One region of the Kitasatospora sp. NPDC051853 genome, then DNA from elsewhere that is predicted to be linked to it. Evidence: riboswitches for the same ligand, from Rfam matches in the RefSeq annotation. Region 1 holds a riboswitch; each other region holds the start of a gene.
What was found. A riboswitch is a leader RNA that binds a small molecule or an ion and turns the genes downstream of it on or off. The one in region 1 is predicted to bind cobalamin.
Positions count from the first base shown of each region.

Region 2: another riboswitch for cobalamin. It lies ahead of cobN (cobaltochelatase subunit CobN); the one in region 1 lies ahead of ACIA8O_RS29960 (ribonucleoside-diphosphate reductase subunit alpha).
Region 3: another riboswitch for cobalamin. It lies ahead of metE (5-methyltetrahydropteroyltriglutamate--homocysteine S-methyltransferase); the one in region 1 lies ahead of ACIA8O_RS29960 (ribonucleoside-diphosphate reductase subunit alpha).

Region 1 covers NZ_JBITBY010000011.1:252,363-257,290, forward strand. The annotation lists gene ACIA8O_RS29950 (glycoside hydrolase family 26 protein) at 1-639, opposite strand, end outside; gene ACIA8O_RS29955 (hypothetical protein) at 773-1,663, opposite strand; cobalamin riboswitch at 1,807-1,948, shown strand; gene ACIA8O_RS29960 (ribonucleoside-diphosphate reductase subunit alpha) at 2,107-4,524, shown strand; gene ACIA8O_RS29965 (ribonucleotide-diphosphate reductase subunit beta) at 4,554-4,928, shown strand, end outside.
Region 2 covers NZ_JBITBY010000007.1:25,623-30,550, reverse strand. The annotation lists gene ACIA8O_RS20590 (cobalamin biosynthesis protein CobG) at 1-1,186, opposite strand, end outside; cobalamin riboswitch at 1,399-1,521, shown strand; gene cobN (cobaltochelatase subunit CobN) at 1,644-4,928, shown strand, end outside.
Region 3 covers NZ_JBITBY010000017.1:45,737-50,664, reverse strand. The annotation lists gene metE (5-methyltetrahydropteroyltriglutamate--homocysteine S-methyltransferase) at 1-1,827, opposite strand, end outside; cobalamin riboswitch at 1,966-2,204, opposite strand; gene ACIA8O_RS36330 (serine hydrolase domain-containing protein) at 2,416-3,591, shown strand; gene ACIA8O_RS36325 (serine hydrolase domain-containing protein) at 3,634-4,782, shown strand.

The DNA of each region.
Region 1 (4,928 bases):
GGCGCCGCCGTTGTCCGGCAGGACGGTGGTGCTGCCGTCGCAGTTGCGCTGCGCGCCGCCGGCACCGGTCCCGTAACTGCCGTCCGCCGCACGGGGGTAGCCCGACCAGACCGCCTTCAGCAGGTCCACCGCGTCGTCGGCGTACTGCCACTTGGCCTCGCAGGAGGGCCAGCGCCCGGCCGAGTAGCTCCGCTCGTTGCCGACCCCCCAGGCCGACTGCCCGTACCCCGGCCCCAGGTCCGCCTCGACGAACCCCGGCAGCTTGCCGGTGATGTCGGCCGCCTTCTTGTAGTAGTAGCCGGCCGGCTTGGAGCCGGCGAAGTCACCGTAGGAGGCGTTGTAGAGCTCGTTCTGCAGTTCCACGTGCTGCCCGATGACCGTGCCGCGCGGCTTGCCCGAGCGGGCGGCCTGCTCCAGGTCGGCCAGCAGCTGGAAGACCGCCCGGGCGTTGGGCGAGGCGGCCGGGTCACGCTTGAGCAGGTCCTTGCCCAGATCGGCCGGCACCGGACGCGACGCCGGGGCCGACGCCAGGCCGGGCCCGGACGAGGCCGGGGCGGAGGTCGGGGCCGCTCCCGGCCCGTCCTCCGCGCCGCTGACCGCTATCACCGTCGCGCAGACGAGCGAGGCCGTCAGCGTCACGGCGCCCAGCGTCACAGCACCGCCGTGTCTGCCCCGCAGAGATATCACGGACTCCCCCTGACAACTCCTGATCATCCTTGACAGGGAGACAGTATCGGGGCCTGCGTGCGGATCTGACCCCAGGTCACACCGGTCAGCCCGCCTGCGAGAGAGCCCGCTTCTCCAGCGTCGAGCGCACCCGGGCGGCGAAGCCCGGTCCGGCGTCGGTGGCGACCTTGTCAGCGGTGATGCCGCCCTCCTTCGCCGAGCCCGCGGCCGTGAAGTACGCGAACCGGCCGAGCGAGCCGTGCGTGCTGGCGCACCCCACCTCCTGGCAGAAGTCCTTCATGCCTTCGACCTGGAGGCCCTTGAGCTGTCCGTTGACGTTGCCGGTCGCCGTCTCGGCCTGGAGCCGCTTGTCGAAGACCGCCACGCCGACCACCACGGCGCTGTCGTTCAGCACGTAGGTGGCCCGCACCACCTGCCGGCAGGCCTGGTTCTCGATCGCGTCCGCGAGCCCGCCGGTGATGGCGTGCCAGCACGGCGTGACCGTCGTCGCGCTGCGCCGGGTCCAGACGGCGCCGCCGAACTCGAGGGTCTCCTCGGGGAAGAACGCGGCCGGGTCCACGGGTGCCTTGTCCGTGCTCACGTCCCAGATGGCCTTGAGTGACGCGTCGTCACCGGCGAGCGGGGACGCCGGGTTCGGTACCGGCGCCTTGGTCGCCCCGGTGGTGGCCGTCGGGCTCACGCTGGAGCCGGTCTTGCCGGTCGAGGCCGTCCCGGTCGGCTGTGCGACCGGGTCGCCGCCCTTCGACACGGAGACCGCCACGGCGACCAGCCCGCCGACGACCGCGAGCGCGACCACGCCGAGCAGCAACCGCATCCGGGTCTTCCGCTTCGCGTCGTCCTGGGCCCGCTGCGCCATCGCGTCCCAGTCCGGTCCGCCGGCCGGCGGACCGTACCCCGGGTACTGCTGCTGGTACTGCGGATATCCCTGACCGGGCTGCTGCCCGTTGCCACCGTTCATGCCCACCCCATCACTCATGAGCGCAGATCCTAGGCCATGTGGAGAATCCGCGAACAGGGACGGCCTCGGCTCCCCGAACGGCCTCCTGCGGGGCCTCCGGCCATCACTCCGGGCCACCATCGCGCTACACGACACCACACAAGATGTGGGGTCCACCAAGCCAGCTAGCACTACATGTATGCTCGCTCTCGCTGTCGATGCAGGGGAACTCCGGTGGAAGTCCGGGACTGCCCCGCAACGGTGAGCGGCCGCCTCGACGACGGCCCGCGAGTCCGGTGACCTGCCGACGGTGTGCCACACGGCTTCCCCGCAGATGCCTTGGAGCACCGCAGTGACGTCCGGGCCTCGCGGGTGGGCCGGGGGGTGGATCGCGCGCGCCGTGACGGCGTCAGCGCCGTACTCCCCTGCGCCCAAGTCGGCCCGGCAGCCATGCCGACCGCCGCCGCCAGGAGAGAAGCGCCTTGACCATCGCTGCCTCAGTTGCCCTGCCCGCCCAGGGAACCGCCGAAGACCGGACCGAACCGGGGGCCGCCCTGCTCCGGCTCCTCACGGACCGCAGCGCCGACCTCCCCCAGGTGGACCCGGGCCACGTCGCGGCCGCTGCGCTGCGCGGCCGGCACGCCGGTTCGGACTTCGCCGAGCTGCGCGGGCTGGCCGTGGAGGCTGCCGCCTCGATGATCGCCGAGGACCCGCAGTACTCGAAGCTGGCGGCCCGGCTGCTGGCGCTGGAGATCCAGGACGAGGCCGTCTCGCAGGGCGCCGTCTCCTTCTCCGCCTCGATCGCCGTCGGCCACGCCGAGGGCCTGATCGGTGACGTCACCGCGGCCTTCGTGGCCAAGCACGCGGCCGCCTTCGACGGTCTGGTCGACCGCTCCGGCGACGACCGCTTCGAGTACTTCGGCCTGCGCACCGTGCAGTCCCGCTACCTGCTGCGCCACCCGATCACCCGTCAGGTGATCGAGACCCCGCAGCACTTCCTGCTCCGGGTCGCGGCGGGCCTGGCGGTCGGCGACACCGAGGAGTCGGTGGCCGAGGTGGCCGGGCTCTACCGCCTGATGAGCCGTCTGGAGTACCTGACCAGCTCCCCGACGCTGTTCAACTCCGGCACCAAGCACCCGCAGATGTCCTCCTGCTACCTGCTGGACTCGCCGCTGGACAACCTGGACTCGATCTACAACCGGTACGCCCAGATCGCCCGGCTCTCCAAGCACGCCGGCGGCATCGGCCTGTCCTACTCCCGGATCCGCTCGCGCGGCAGCCTGATCCGCGGCACCAACGGCAAGTCCAACGGCATCGTCCCGTTCCTGCGCACCCTGGACTCCTCGGTCGCCGCGGTGAACCAGGGCGGCCGCCGCAAGGGCGCGGCCTGCGTCTACCTGGAGACCTGGCACGCGGACATCGAGGAGTTCCTGGAGCTCCGCGACAACACCGGCGAGGAGGCCCGCCGGACCCACAACCTCAACCTGGCCCACTGGATCCCGGACGAGTTCATGCGCCGGGTGAACGCCAACGCCGACTGGTCGCTGTTCTCCCCGGCCGACGTGCCCGAGCTGGTCGACCTCTGGGGCGCCGAGTTCGACGAGGCCTACCTCAAGGCCGAGCAGGCCGGCAAGGCCGTCCGCACCATCCCGGCGCAGACCCTGTACGCCCGGATGATGCGCACCCTGGCGCAGACCGGCAACGGCTGGATGACCTTCAAGGACGCCTCCAACCGGGCCGCCAACCAGACCGCGCTGCCCGGCCGGGTGGTCCACTCCTCGAACCTCTGCACCGAGATCATCGAGGTCACCGACGACTCCGAGACCGCCGTCTGCAACCTCGGCTCGGTCAACCTGGGCGCCCACGTCGCCGCGGGTGCCACCGTCGCCGACCTGCTCAACGCGATGGACTGGGAGCGGCTGGACGCCACCGTGCGCACCGCCGTGACCTTCCTGGACCGGGTCATCGACATCAACTTCTACCCGACCACCGAGGCGGGCACCTCCAACTCCCGCTGGCGGCCGGTCGGCCTCGGTGTGATGGGTCTCCAGGACGTCTTCTTCCAGCTCCGCCTGGACTTCGACTCCGCCGAGGCCAAGCAGCTCTCCACGCTGATCGCCGAGCGCATCATGCTCACCGCCTACGAGCGCTCCAGCGAGCTGGCCGAGCAGTTCGGCAAGCACGAGGCGTACGGCGAGACCCGGGCCGCCCGCGGCCAGCTGCACATCGACCACTTCGGCGTCACCCCCGCGTGGGCCGACCGCTGGGACGCGCTGCGCGCCCGGATCGCCGAGACCGGCCTGCGCAACTCGCTGCTGCTGGCCATCGCGCCGACCGCGACCATCGCCTCGATCGCCGGCGTCTACGAGTGCATCGAGCCGCAGGTCTCCAACCTCTTCAAGCGCGAGACCCTCTCCGGCGAGTTCCTCCAGGTCAACCCGTACCTGGTCCGCGAGCTCAAGGAGCTGGGCGTCTGGGACCAGCAGACCCGGGACGCGCTGCGCGAGTCCAACGGCTCGGTCCAGGACTTCAACTGGCTGCCCACCGAGGTCCGTTCGCTCTACCGCACCGCCTGGGAGCTGCCGCAGCGCGCGCTGATCGACCTGGCCGCCGCCCGCCAGCCCTACATCGACCAGAGCCAGTCCCTGAACCTCTTCATGGCCGCGCCGACCATCGGCAAGCTCTCCTCGATGTACGCCTACGCCTGGAAGGTCGGTCTGAAGACCACCTACTACCTGCGTTCGCGCCCGGCCACCCGGATCGCCCAGGCCGCCACCGGCGCCGCCCGCGCCGCCGCCCCGGTCCCGGTGACCGTGGGCGCCCCGACCCTCACCCCGGAGGAGGAGGCCGCGCTGGCCTGCTCCCTGGAGAACCCCGAGTCCTGCGAGGCCTGCCAGTGAGCACCCCCGACACCCCCGGCCGCGAGAAGATGCTGCTCGACCCCGGCTTCGAGCTGACGCTCCGTCCGATGCGCTACCCGTCGTTCTACGACCGGTACCGGGACGCGATCAAGAACACCTGGACCGTGGAGGAGGTGGACCTGCACTCCGACGTCGCCGACCTCGCCAAGCTGAGCGAGGGCGAGCGGCACATGATCGGCCGCCTGGTCGCCTTCTTCGCCACCGGTGACTCGATCGTCGCCAACAACGTGGTGCTGAGCCTCTACAAGCACATCAACTCCCCCGAGGCCCGGCTCTACCTGTCCCGGCAGCTGTTCGAGGAGGCCGTGCACGTCCAGTTCTACCTGACGCTGCTCGACACCTACCTGCCCGACCCGGACGACCGCGCGGCGGCCTTCGCGGCG
Region 2 (4,928 bases), on a different contig from region 1:
CCCGGTACATGTCCGATCCCGTGGCCAGCACGTCGACCCACTCCCCGGCGGGGTGGCCGCAGCGCCGTTCGCAGCCGGACCAGTGCACCGGCAGCCCGGGCACCCCGGCGGTCTCCAACGCCCGGGCGGCGTCCGCCCGTACGTCCGCGAGCGACTTGGCGCAGCCCGGCGCGCCGGTGCAGGCGGTGGCCAGCTCCCAGGGCGAACCGGGCGTCAGGCGCAGCCCGGCGGCGGCCAGTTCGCCGACCGCCGTCGCCCCGGGGAGTACGACGCTGCGCCACGGGGTGATCCGCAGCTCTCCGGCGCAGGCCCCGGCCAGCGCCCGCCACTGGGCGGCGGTCACGCTGCCGAAGCGGGTGCCGGCCACGACCCCGCCGCCGAACGGTCCCAACTCGGGGGCGCCGCCCGCGAAGACGGGCAGCGGCTCGGCGCCCGGGTCGAGCAGCTGGGCGGCCTCCCGGACGAACCAGGCCTTCACCCCAGCCGCTCGTACCGCCGTCAGGAACTCCTCGGCGGCGGCCAGCGCGGCGGCGGGAGCGGTCCCGGGGGCGACCCGGCGGGCGGTGGCGGCCCGGCCGAGGCGCAGCAGCGCGCCGCCGCCGGGCGTTGCGATCAAGGTCACATCGGCGTCCAGGGAGGCCACGTCGCCGCGGCCGTCGTCCAGGACGAAGAGGAACAGTCCGGCCAGTCCGGCGGCCGGCGGGCTGGCGCACAGCAGCGCGTCCAACTCCCGCGCCCAGGCCCGGACGTCGGCGCTGCCGAGCCCGTCCAGCCCGGAGAGCGGCGAGGCGATGACGTTGCGGACCCGCTCGTGGGTCTCGGAGGGCAGCAGCCCGGCAGCCCGCAGCAGGGCACCGAGCTCGGCCCCGGCGTCCTCGGCCAGGCCCCGCAGCTGGACGTTGCCGCGCGAGGTCAGCTCCAGCCGCCCGTCGCCGAGCCGCTCGGCCGCGTCGGCCAGGGCGAGGGCCTGAGCGGCCGTCAGCAGGCCGCCGGGAAGCCGGACCCGGGCCAACGCCCCGTCGTCGGCCCGGTGCAGCCGCAGCGCTCCCGGGCAGGCGTCACCCCGGTCGCGGTCGGGCCCGGAGGCGGCCTCCCGCCCGGCTGCGGAGGCACCGCCCCGGTCGCGGTCGGACGCGCCGGGGCGTGACTCGGCGACGGGCGGCGTGGGTGGCATGGCCGCGAGCATACCCACGTTCCGCCGGTTTGCTCCTGTCCGCTGCGTCACGTCCGCGCGACCCTCCGTCCCCGGCGGCACGGCCCGCTCTCCCCGACCACCCGACCCTCCGTCCACCCTCCCGTCCTCCCCCGCCCGCACCGGTGATCACCTGACAGACCTTCGGGACCCTGGTCCGCAACCCGGGCGCACCCCGTACGATGCTCCCCGGGTGGGCGCACAGCCCAGCCAACGCCAGCGACGGCGCTATGGGGAGGAAACCGGTGCGAATCCGGTGCGGTCCCGCCACTGTGACCACGGTTCGGCCGTGGGAGCCAGGAACTCCTGCCGTCCTCACACCAGCCCGGGGCGCGGACCCCGAGGAAGGCTCCGCCGTGCCCGTGCGCCGTACACCAGCGCTCCGTCGCGCCGCCGTCTCCTCGTGCCCGCCGCCGTCCCGGCGTGAAGTCACGGCCGGGAGGGCCTCCGCATGATCCTGCTCCTCTCCACCTCCGACACCGACCTGTTGAGCGCCCGCGCCTCGAACGGTCCGGTCCCGTACCGGCTGGGGAACCCGGCCCGGCTCGGGGTGGACGACCTGCCCGCGCTGCTGGAGGGCACCGACCTGGTCGTCGTCCGGCTGCTCGGCGGCCGCCGGGCCTGGCAGGAGGGCCTGGACGCGCTGCTCGCCGGGCCGCGCCCGGTGGTGGTGCTGACGGGCGAACAGGCCCCGGACGCCCAGCTGATGGAGCTCTCCACGGTGCCCGCCGGCCTGGCCGCCGAGGCGCACGCCTACCTGGCGCACGGCGGCCCGGCCAACCTGGCCGAGCTCGGCGCCTTCCTCTCCGACACCGTGCTGCTCACCGGCCACGGCTTCGCGGCGCCCGCCTCCGCGCCCGCCTGGGGCCCGTTGGAGCGTCAGGCGGCCGACAACGACGGCCCGCTGGTGACGGTGCTCTACTACCGCGCCCACCACATGAGCGGGAACACCGCCTTCGTGGAGATCCTCTGCCAGGCGATCGAGGCCACGGGCGCCCGGGCGAAGGCGATCTACTGCGCGACCCTGCGCGGCGCCGAGCCGGAGCTGCTGGCCGAGCTGGCGCAGGCCGACGCGCTGGTCACCACCGTGCTGGCGGCCGGCGGCACCCGCCCGGCCGACGCGCAGGCCGGCGGCGACGAGGAGGCCTGGGACGCCGGCGCGCTGGCCGCGCTGGACCGCCCGATCCTCCAGGCGCTCTGCCTGACCTGGTCCCGCGAGCAGTGGGAGGCCAGCGACGACGGCCTCTCCCCGCTGGACACCGCGACCCAGATCGCCGTGCCGGAGTTCGACGGCCGCCTGATCACCGTGCCGTTCTCCTTCAAGGAGCTGGACCAGGACGGCCTGACCGTCTACGCGGCGGACGCCGAGCGGGCCGCCCGGGTGGCGGGCATCGCGGTCGCCCACGCGAGGCTGCGTCACGTCCCGGCCGCCGAGCGGCGGTTGGCCCTGGTGCTCTCCGCGTACCCGACCAAGCACGCCCGGGTGGGCAACGCGGTCGGCCTGGACACCCCGGCCTCGGCGATGCGGCTGATGGCCCGGCTGCGCGCCGAGGGCATGGACATCGGCACCGACGTCCCCGGCCTGGACCTCACCGGCGACGGGCACGAGGGCGACGAGCTGATCCACGCGCTGATCGCGGCCGGCGGCTACGACCAGGACTGGCTGACGGAGGACCAGCTCGCCCGCAACCCGGTCCGCATCCCGGCCGCCGACTACCGCCGCTGGTACGCCGAGCTGCCGCAGGGTCTGCGCGAGCAGGTCGAGGAGCACTGGGGCCCGGCCCCCGGCAACCTCTACGTGGACCACTCGCAGAACCCGGACGGCGACATCGTGCTGGCCGCGATCCGCTCCGGCAACCTCCTCGTGCTGATCCAGCCGCCGCGCGGCTTCGGCGAGAACCCGGTCGCGATCTACCACGACCCGGACCTGCCGCCGAGCCACCACTACCTGGCCGCCTACCGCTGGATCGAGGCCGCGCAGGCCGACGGCGGCTTCGGCGCCCACGCCGTGGTCCACCTCGGCAAGCACGGCAACCTGGAGTGGCTGCCCGGCAAGACCGCCGCGCTGTCCGCCGAGTGCGGGCCGGACGCGGTGCTCGGCAACCTGCCGCTGGTCTACCCCTTCCTGGTCAACGACCCGGGCGAGGGCACCCAGGCCAAGCGCCGCGCCCACGCCACCCTGGTCGACCACCTGGTCCCGCCGATGGCCCGGGCCGACTCCTACGGCGACATCGCGCGGCTGGAGCAGCTGCTCGACGAGCACTCCAACATCGCCGCGATGGACCCGGCCAAGCTGCCGGCCATCCGGGCCCAGATCTGGACCCTGATCCAGGCCGCCAAGCTGGACCACGACCTCGGCCTGGACGAGCGCCCCGAGGACGACGGCTTCGACGACTTCCTGCTGCACGTCGACGGCTGGCTCTGCGAGATCAAGGACGCCCAGATCCGGGACGGCCTGCACGTGCTCGGCCAGGCCCCGGCCGGCGAGGACCGGGTCAACATCGTGCTGGCGATCCTGCGGGCCCGTCAGATCTGGGGCGGCGTCAGCGCGCTGCCCGGCCTGCGCGAGGCGCTCGGCCTGGACGAGGCGGCGCTGACCCTGGGCGCCACCGACGCGGCCGAGGCGCAGGCCCGTGCCCTGGTCGAGGCGATGGAGGCCGAGGACTGGGCCCCGTCCGCGGTGGAGAAGGTGGCCGCCGGGCACCCGGACGCGGTCCGCGAGGTGCTCGACTTCGCCGCCCGCGAGGTGGTCCCGCGGCTGTCCGCCACCACCGACGAGCTGGACGCGGTGCTGCACGCGCTGGGCGGCGGCTTCGTCCCGGCCGGGCCCTCCGGCTCGCCGCTGCGCGGCCTGGTGAACGTGCTGCCGACCGGCCGCAACTTCTACTCGGTGGACCCGAAGGCCGTCCCCTCCAAGCTGGCCTGGGAGACCGGGCAGGCGCTGGCGCAGTCCCTGGTGGACCGTTACCAGGCCGACAACGACGGGCAGTTCCCGCCGTCGGTCGGCCTCTCGCTCTGGGGCACCAGCGCGATGCGCACCGCCGGCGACGACATCGCCGAGGCCTTCGCCCTGCTGGGCGTGCGCCCGGTCTGGGACGACGCCTCGCGCCGGGTCACCGGCCTGGAGCCGATCCCGCTGGCGGAGCTGGGCCGCCCGCGGATCGACGTCACCCTGCGGATCTCCGGCTTCTTCCGGGACGCCTTCCCGCACGTGGTCGCCCTGCTGGACGACGCCGTCCGGCTGGCGGCCCGTCAGGAGGAGACCGAGGCGGAGAACTTCGTCCGCGCCCACGTCCAGGCCGACCTGGCCGAGCACGGCGACGAGCGGAAGGCCACCACCCGGATCTTCGGCTCCCGCCCCGGCACCTACGGCGCCGGCCTGCTCCAGCTGATCGACAGCCGGGACTGGCGCACCGACGCCGACCTGGCCGAGGTCTACACGGTCTGGGGCGGCTACGCCTACGGCCGCGAGCTGAACGGCCGCCCGGCCCGGGAGGAGATGGAGACCGCCTACAAGCGGATCACCGTCGCGGCCAAGAACACCGACACCCGCGAGCACGACATCGCGGACTCGGACGACTACTTCCAGTACCACGGCGGCATGGTGGCCACCGTGCGCGCCCTGACCGGCAAGGCCCCGACCGCCTACATCGGCGACTCGACCCGCCCGGAGACGGTCCGCACCCGCACCCTCACCGAGGAGGCGGCCCGGGTCTTCCGCGCCCGGGTGGTCAAC
Region 3 (4,928 bases), on a different contig from region 1:
GACGACCGCGGCCCCGGCGGCCTCCAGGTCGGTGACCTCGTCGCGCAGGGCGAGGGCGACCTGGCGGGCGGTGTCGCCGAGCGGCTGGTCGTCGCGGACGAAGGACCAGGCGAGCATGGTGACCGGGCCGGTGAGCATGCCCTTGACCGGACGGTCCGTCAGGGACTGGGCGTAGCGCTGCCAGTCGACGGTCATCGGGGCGGGCCGGGAGATGTCGCCGGCCAGCACCGGGGGCCGGACGTACCGGGTGCCGTAGGACTGCACCCAGCCGTGCTGGGTGGCGAGGTAGCCGGTGAGCTGCTCGGCGAAGTACTGGACCATGTCGTTGCGTTCGGGCTCGCCGTGCACCAGGACGTCCAGGCCGGCCTTCTCCTGGTACTCGATCACCTCGCGGACCTCGGCCTCCATCCGCTCCCGGTAGGCCGCCGCGTCGATCCGCCCGGCCCGCAAGTCAGCCCGGGCAAGCCGAAGTTCAGCGGTCTGCGGGAAGGAGCCGATGGTGGTGGTCGGCAGCACGGGCAGGGCCAGCCGGGCCCGCTGCGCCGCCGCCCGCTCGGGGTAGGCCTGGCCGCGTCGTGCGTCGGCCTCGGTGGTGGCCGCGACCCGGGCCCGGACGGCCGGGTCGCGGGTGATCGGGGAGCCGGCCCGGGACGCCAGGTCGGCGCGGTTGGCGGCGAGTTGGGGCGCGATGGTGTCCGTGCCCTCCCGCAGGCCCCGGGCGAGCAGGGCCGCCTCGGCGGTCTTCTGCCGGGCGAAGGCCAGCCAGCGGGCGATCTGCGGGTCCAGCTCGCGCTCGGCGGTGGCGTCCAGCGGGACGTGCAGCAGCGAGCAGGACGGCGCGACGTCCACCCGGTCGGCCAGGCCGAGCAGGGTGGCCAGGGTGGCGAGCGACTTCTCCAGGTCGTTGACCCAGACGTTGCGCCCGTCCACCACCCCGGCCACCAGCCGCTTGCCGGGCAGCCCGCCGACGGCCGCGAGGTCCGCCAGGTTGGCCGCGGCGGGCCCGGTGAAGTCCAGGCCGACCCCCTCCACCGGGGCCTTGGCGAGCACCTTCAGCGCCTCGCCGGCCCGGTCGAAGTAGGTGGCGACCAGGATCTTCGGACGGTCGGTGAGGGCGCCGAGGTCGCGGAACACCCGGGTGGCGGCGTTGAGTTCGGCCGGGGTGCGGTCCTGGACCAGGGCGGGCTCGTCCAGCTGGACCCACTCGGCACCGGCCGACTTGAGCTCGGCCAGCAGCTGGGCGTAGACCGGCAGCAGCCGGTCGAGCAGGGTGATCGGCTGGAAGCCGGCGGACACGCCGGGGGCCGGCTTGGCCAGCAGCAGGTAGGTCAGCGGGCCGACCAGGACCGGGCGGCCCCGGTGGCCGAGCCCGATCGCCTCGCGCAGCTCGCCGACCGCCTTGGCGGAGTCGGCGGTGAAGACCGTGTCCGGTCCCAACTCGGGCACCAGATAGTGGTAGTTGGTGTCGAACCACTTGGTCATCTCCAGCGGCGCGACCTCCTGGGTGCCGCGGGCCATGGCGAAGTAGCCGTCCAGCGAGTCGGCCTCGACGGCGGCGCGGTGGCGGGGCGGGATCGCGCCGACGGCCACCGTGGTGTCCAGGACGTGGTCGTAGAACGAGAAGTCCCCGGTGGGGACTTCGGTGATGCCGGCTCCGGCGAGGCGGCGCCAGTTGGCGCACCGCAGTTCGGCGGCGGTGGAGCGGAGGGCGGCGGCGCTGACGGTGCCCTTCCAGTAGCCCTCGACCGCCTTCTTGAGCTCACGGTCCGGCCCCTGCCGGGGGTAACCGTAAACGGTGACCTGCGAGGCGGTGGTGCTGGTGGTCACGGAGACTCTCCTTCGCGAGTCGCGCTGCGATCCCGGGAGGGCGCGCGGGCGAGGAGGTGTGACAGCGCGGACGCGGCACCAGGATGTGCCCGTCCGTTCCGCCGACCCGCCCACGAGGTCACCGAGATCACCGCGTGCGGGGTGCACACGGGCAGTGGCAGGTCTTCGGACTCGCGGGCACATCCGTCCTGGACAGGGCGGACACCTAGTGGCCGTCGCTTCCCGGGCCCGTCACGGGCCCAGTGCGTGTGACGGCGGTCGTTCCCACTCACCGCTGCGGGGCAGTCCCGGACTGGCCAGATGAAAGGCGTCACCGGGTTCCCTCTTACGACGCACCTGACAGGCTGTCAGGGCGAACCGACTGCGGTTCCCACCCTAGGCCCCCGCGCCGGTCCTGTCCCGCACGTCCGCATGCCGGAAGCGGATTCGAGACGGGGCCCGGGACCACGGTCCCGGGCCGGGGCGGTCCCCGGAGCACGTTCCCGGGCGCCATCTCGTCCTCGCCGGCGACGGATTGACGGTGCGTCGGATGATCCTCTGGGAGGGCGCCGGGACGAGGTCCGGCGCCCGAACCGGAGGGGCCCGACGATGAACGAGCACGCACCGCAGCACGCACCGCAGCACCACCGCCAGACCCGCCGCACCACCCGCCGAGGGGTGGCCGCCGCCGTCACCGCCGCGACCGCCACCGCCGTACTGGCCGGGGTCCTGGCACCGGCCGAGGCCTTCGCCGGCCCACGGCGGGACGTCGTGCAGCAGCGCCTCGACGCGCTGGTGAAGGACGACGGGATGCCCGCCGCCCTGGCCACCGTGAAGGGCCGCGACGGCCGCAGCCGCAGCTACACCGCCGGTGTCGGCGACGTCGTCACCAAGGCCAAGGTGCCGGTGGACGGGCAGGTACGGATCGGCAGCAACACCAAGGCGTTCACCGCCGTGGTGGTCCTCCAGCTGGTCGCCGAGGGCAAGGTCGGCCTGGACGCCGCCGTCGACACCTACCTGCCGGGCCTGGTGCGCGGGGAGGGCATCGACGGCCGGAAGATCACGGTCCGTCAGCTGCTCCAGCACACCAGCGGCCTGCCCGAGTACGTGAACCAGGGCGCCGTCCTGAGCGACCCCGGGCGCTACTACGAGCCGCGCGAACTCCTGGACGCCGCGCTGGCCCAGAAGGCCCACTTCGCCCCCGGCACCCAGTGGGAGTACAACAACACCAACTACCTGCTGGCGGGCCTGATCATCCAGAAGGTCACCGGGCGCCCGCTCGGCGAGGAGGTCACCAAGCGGGTGATCGACCGGATCGGCCTGCGCCACACCTCCTTCCCCGCCCCCGGGGACAGGACGATCCACGAGGCCCACCCCAAGGGCTACCAGCGCACCGCCGACGGCTCGCTGCGCGACTACACCGAGCTGGACCCGTCCTGGGGCTGGGCAGCCGGCGCCGTCGTGTCGACCAACAGCGACGTCAACCGGTTCTACGGCGCACTCCTGACGGGCCGTCTGCTGCCCGCGGCCCAGCTGGCCGAGATGCGCACCACCGTCCCCGCCGAGGCGATCGGCCCCGGCGCCCGCTACGGGCTCGGGCTGGTCAGCCGCCCGCTCTCCTGCGGCGGCCTCGCCTGGGGCCACGGCGGGGCGATCCCGGGCTTCGAGACCGTCGGTGGCGTCACCGAGGACGGACGCGCCGTCAACGTCGCGGTGACCACCATCCCGGCCCCCGAGACCGCGAAGCGCGTGGAGCAGGTGGTGGACGCGGCGCTCTGCCGCTGACCCCCGCCCACGGCACAGTTCCCCCGCACCAGTGGAGTCCTGATGAACCAACAAGCCCTGCAGCGGCTGCGGTACGCCGTGACGGCGACCGCCGCCGTCGGGCTCGCCCTGACCGCCTTCGCCCCGGCACCGGCCGAGGCCTCCGCCGGGCCGCGCCCGGACGTCGTGCAGCAGCGCCTCGACGCGCTGGTGAAGGACGACGGGATGCCCGCCGCCCTGGCCACCGTCAAGGGCCGCGACGGCCGCAGCCGCAGCTACACCGCCGGTACCGGCGACCTGGCCACCGGCGCCCCGGTCCCGGTCGACGGGCAGATCCGGGCGGGCAGCAACACCAAGGCGTTCACCGCCGTGGTGGTCCTGCAACTGGTCGCCGAGGGCAAGGTCGGCCTGGACAGCAGAGTGGACACCTACCTGCCGGGCCTGCTGCGCGGGGACGGCTTCGACGGCCGGAAGATCACGGTCCGTCAGCTGCTCCAGCACACCAGTGGCCTGCCCGACTACATGGACGCGCCCGCGCTGGCCGACTTCACCGCGATCCAGTACCGCTACTTCGAGCCGCGCGAACTCCTCGACGGAGCACTGGCGCAGAGGGCCCTGTTCGCCGCCGGGACCGGCTGGGCGTACAGCAACACCAACTACCTGGTGGCGGGCCTGCTGATCCAGAAGGTCACCGGCCGCCCGTTCGGGGAGGAGGTCACCAAGCGGGTGATCGACCGGATCGGCCTGCGTCACACCTACGTCCCGGCAGTCGGGGAGACCAGGATCCGCGAGGCCCACCCGCACGGCTACCTGCGCACCGCCCCCGGCGCGCCGCTGGTCGACTACACCGCGATGGACGCCTCGATGGCCTGGGCGGCGGGGGCGGTGGTGTCCACCAACACCGACCTGAACGCCTTCTACGGCGCACTCCTGACGGGCCGTCTGCTGCCGGCCGCCCAGCTGGCCGAGATGCGCACCACCGTCCCGGCCGAGCTGTTCGGTCCCGGCGTCCGCTACGGCCTGGGGATCCAGAGCCGGCCGCTGAGCTGCGGCGCTCTGGTCTGGGGCCACGGCGGCACCTCCCCGGGCCACCGCACCCGGGGCGGCGCCACCGAGGACGGCCGGGCTGCGACCGTCACCGTCACCACCGTCCCGGACGCGGCCGCCGGGCAGCGGGTGGTCGACACGGTCGACGCGGCCCTCTGCCGCTGAAACCGCTGCTCCGGCGGGGTGCCCTCCCGGGCCCCGCCGGAGCAGCGGCGATCCGACTCCTCCACTGCGGCCGCCGCCGGATCGACCGCGGCTTCCACCTCCGTCGGGCAGCCCGAACCGGTCCGGTCCGGTCCGGTCAGCCCCGC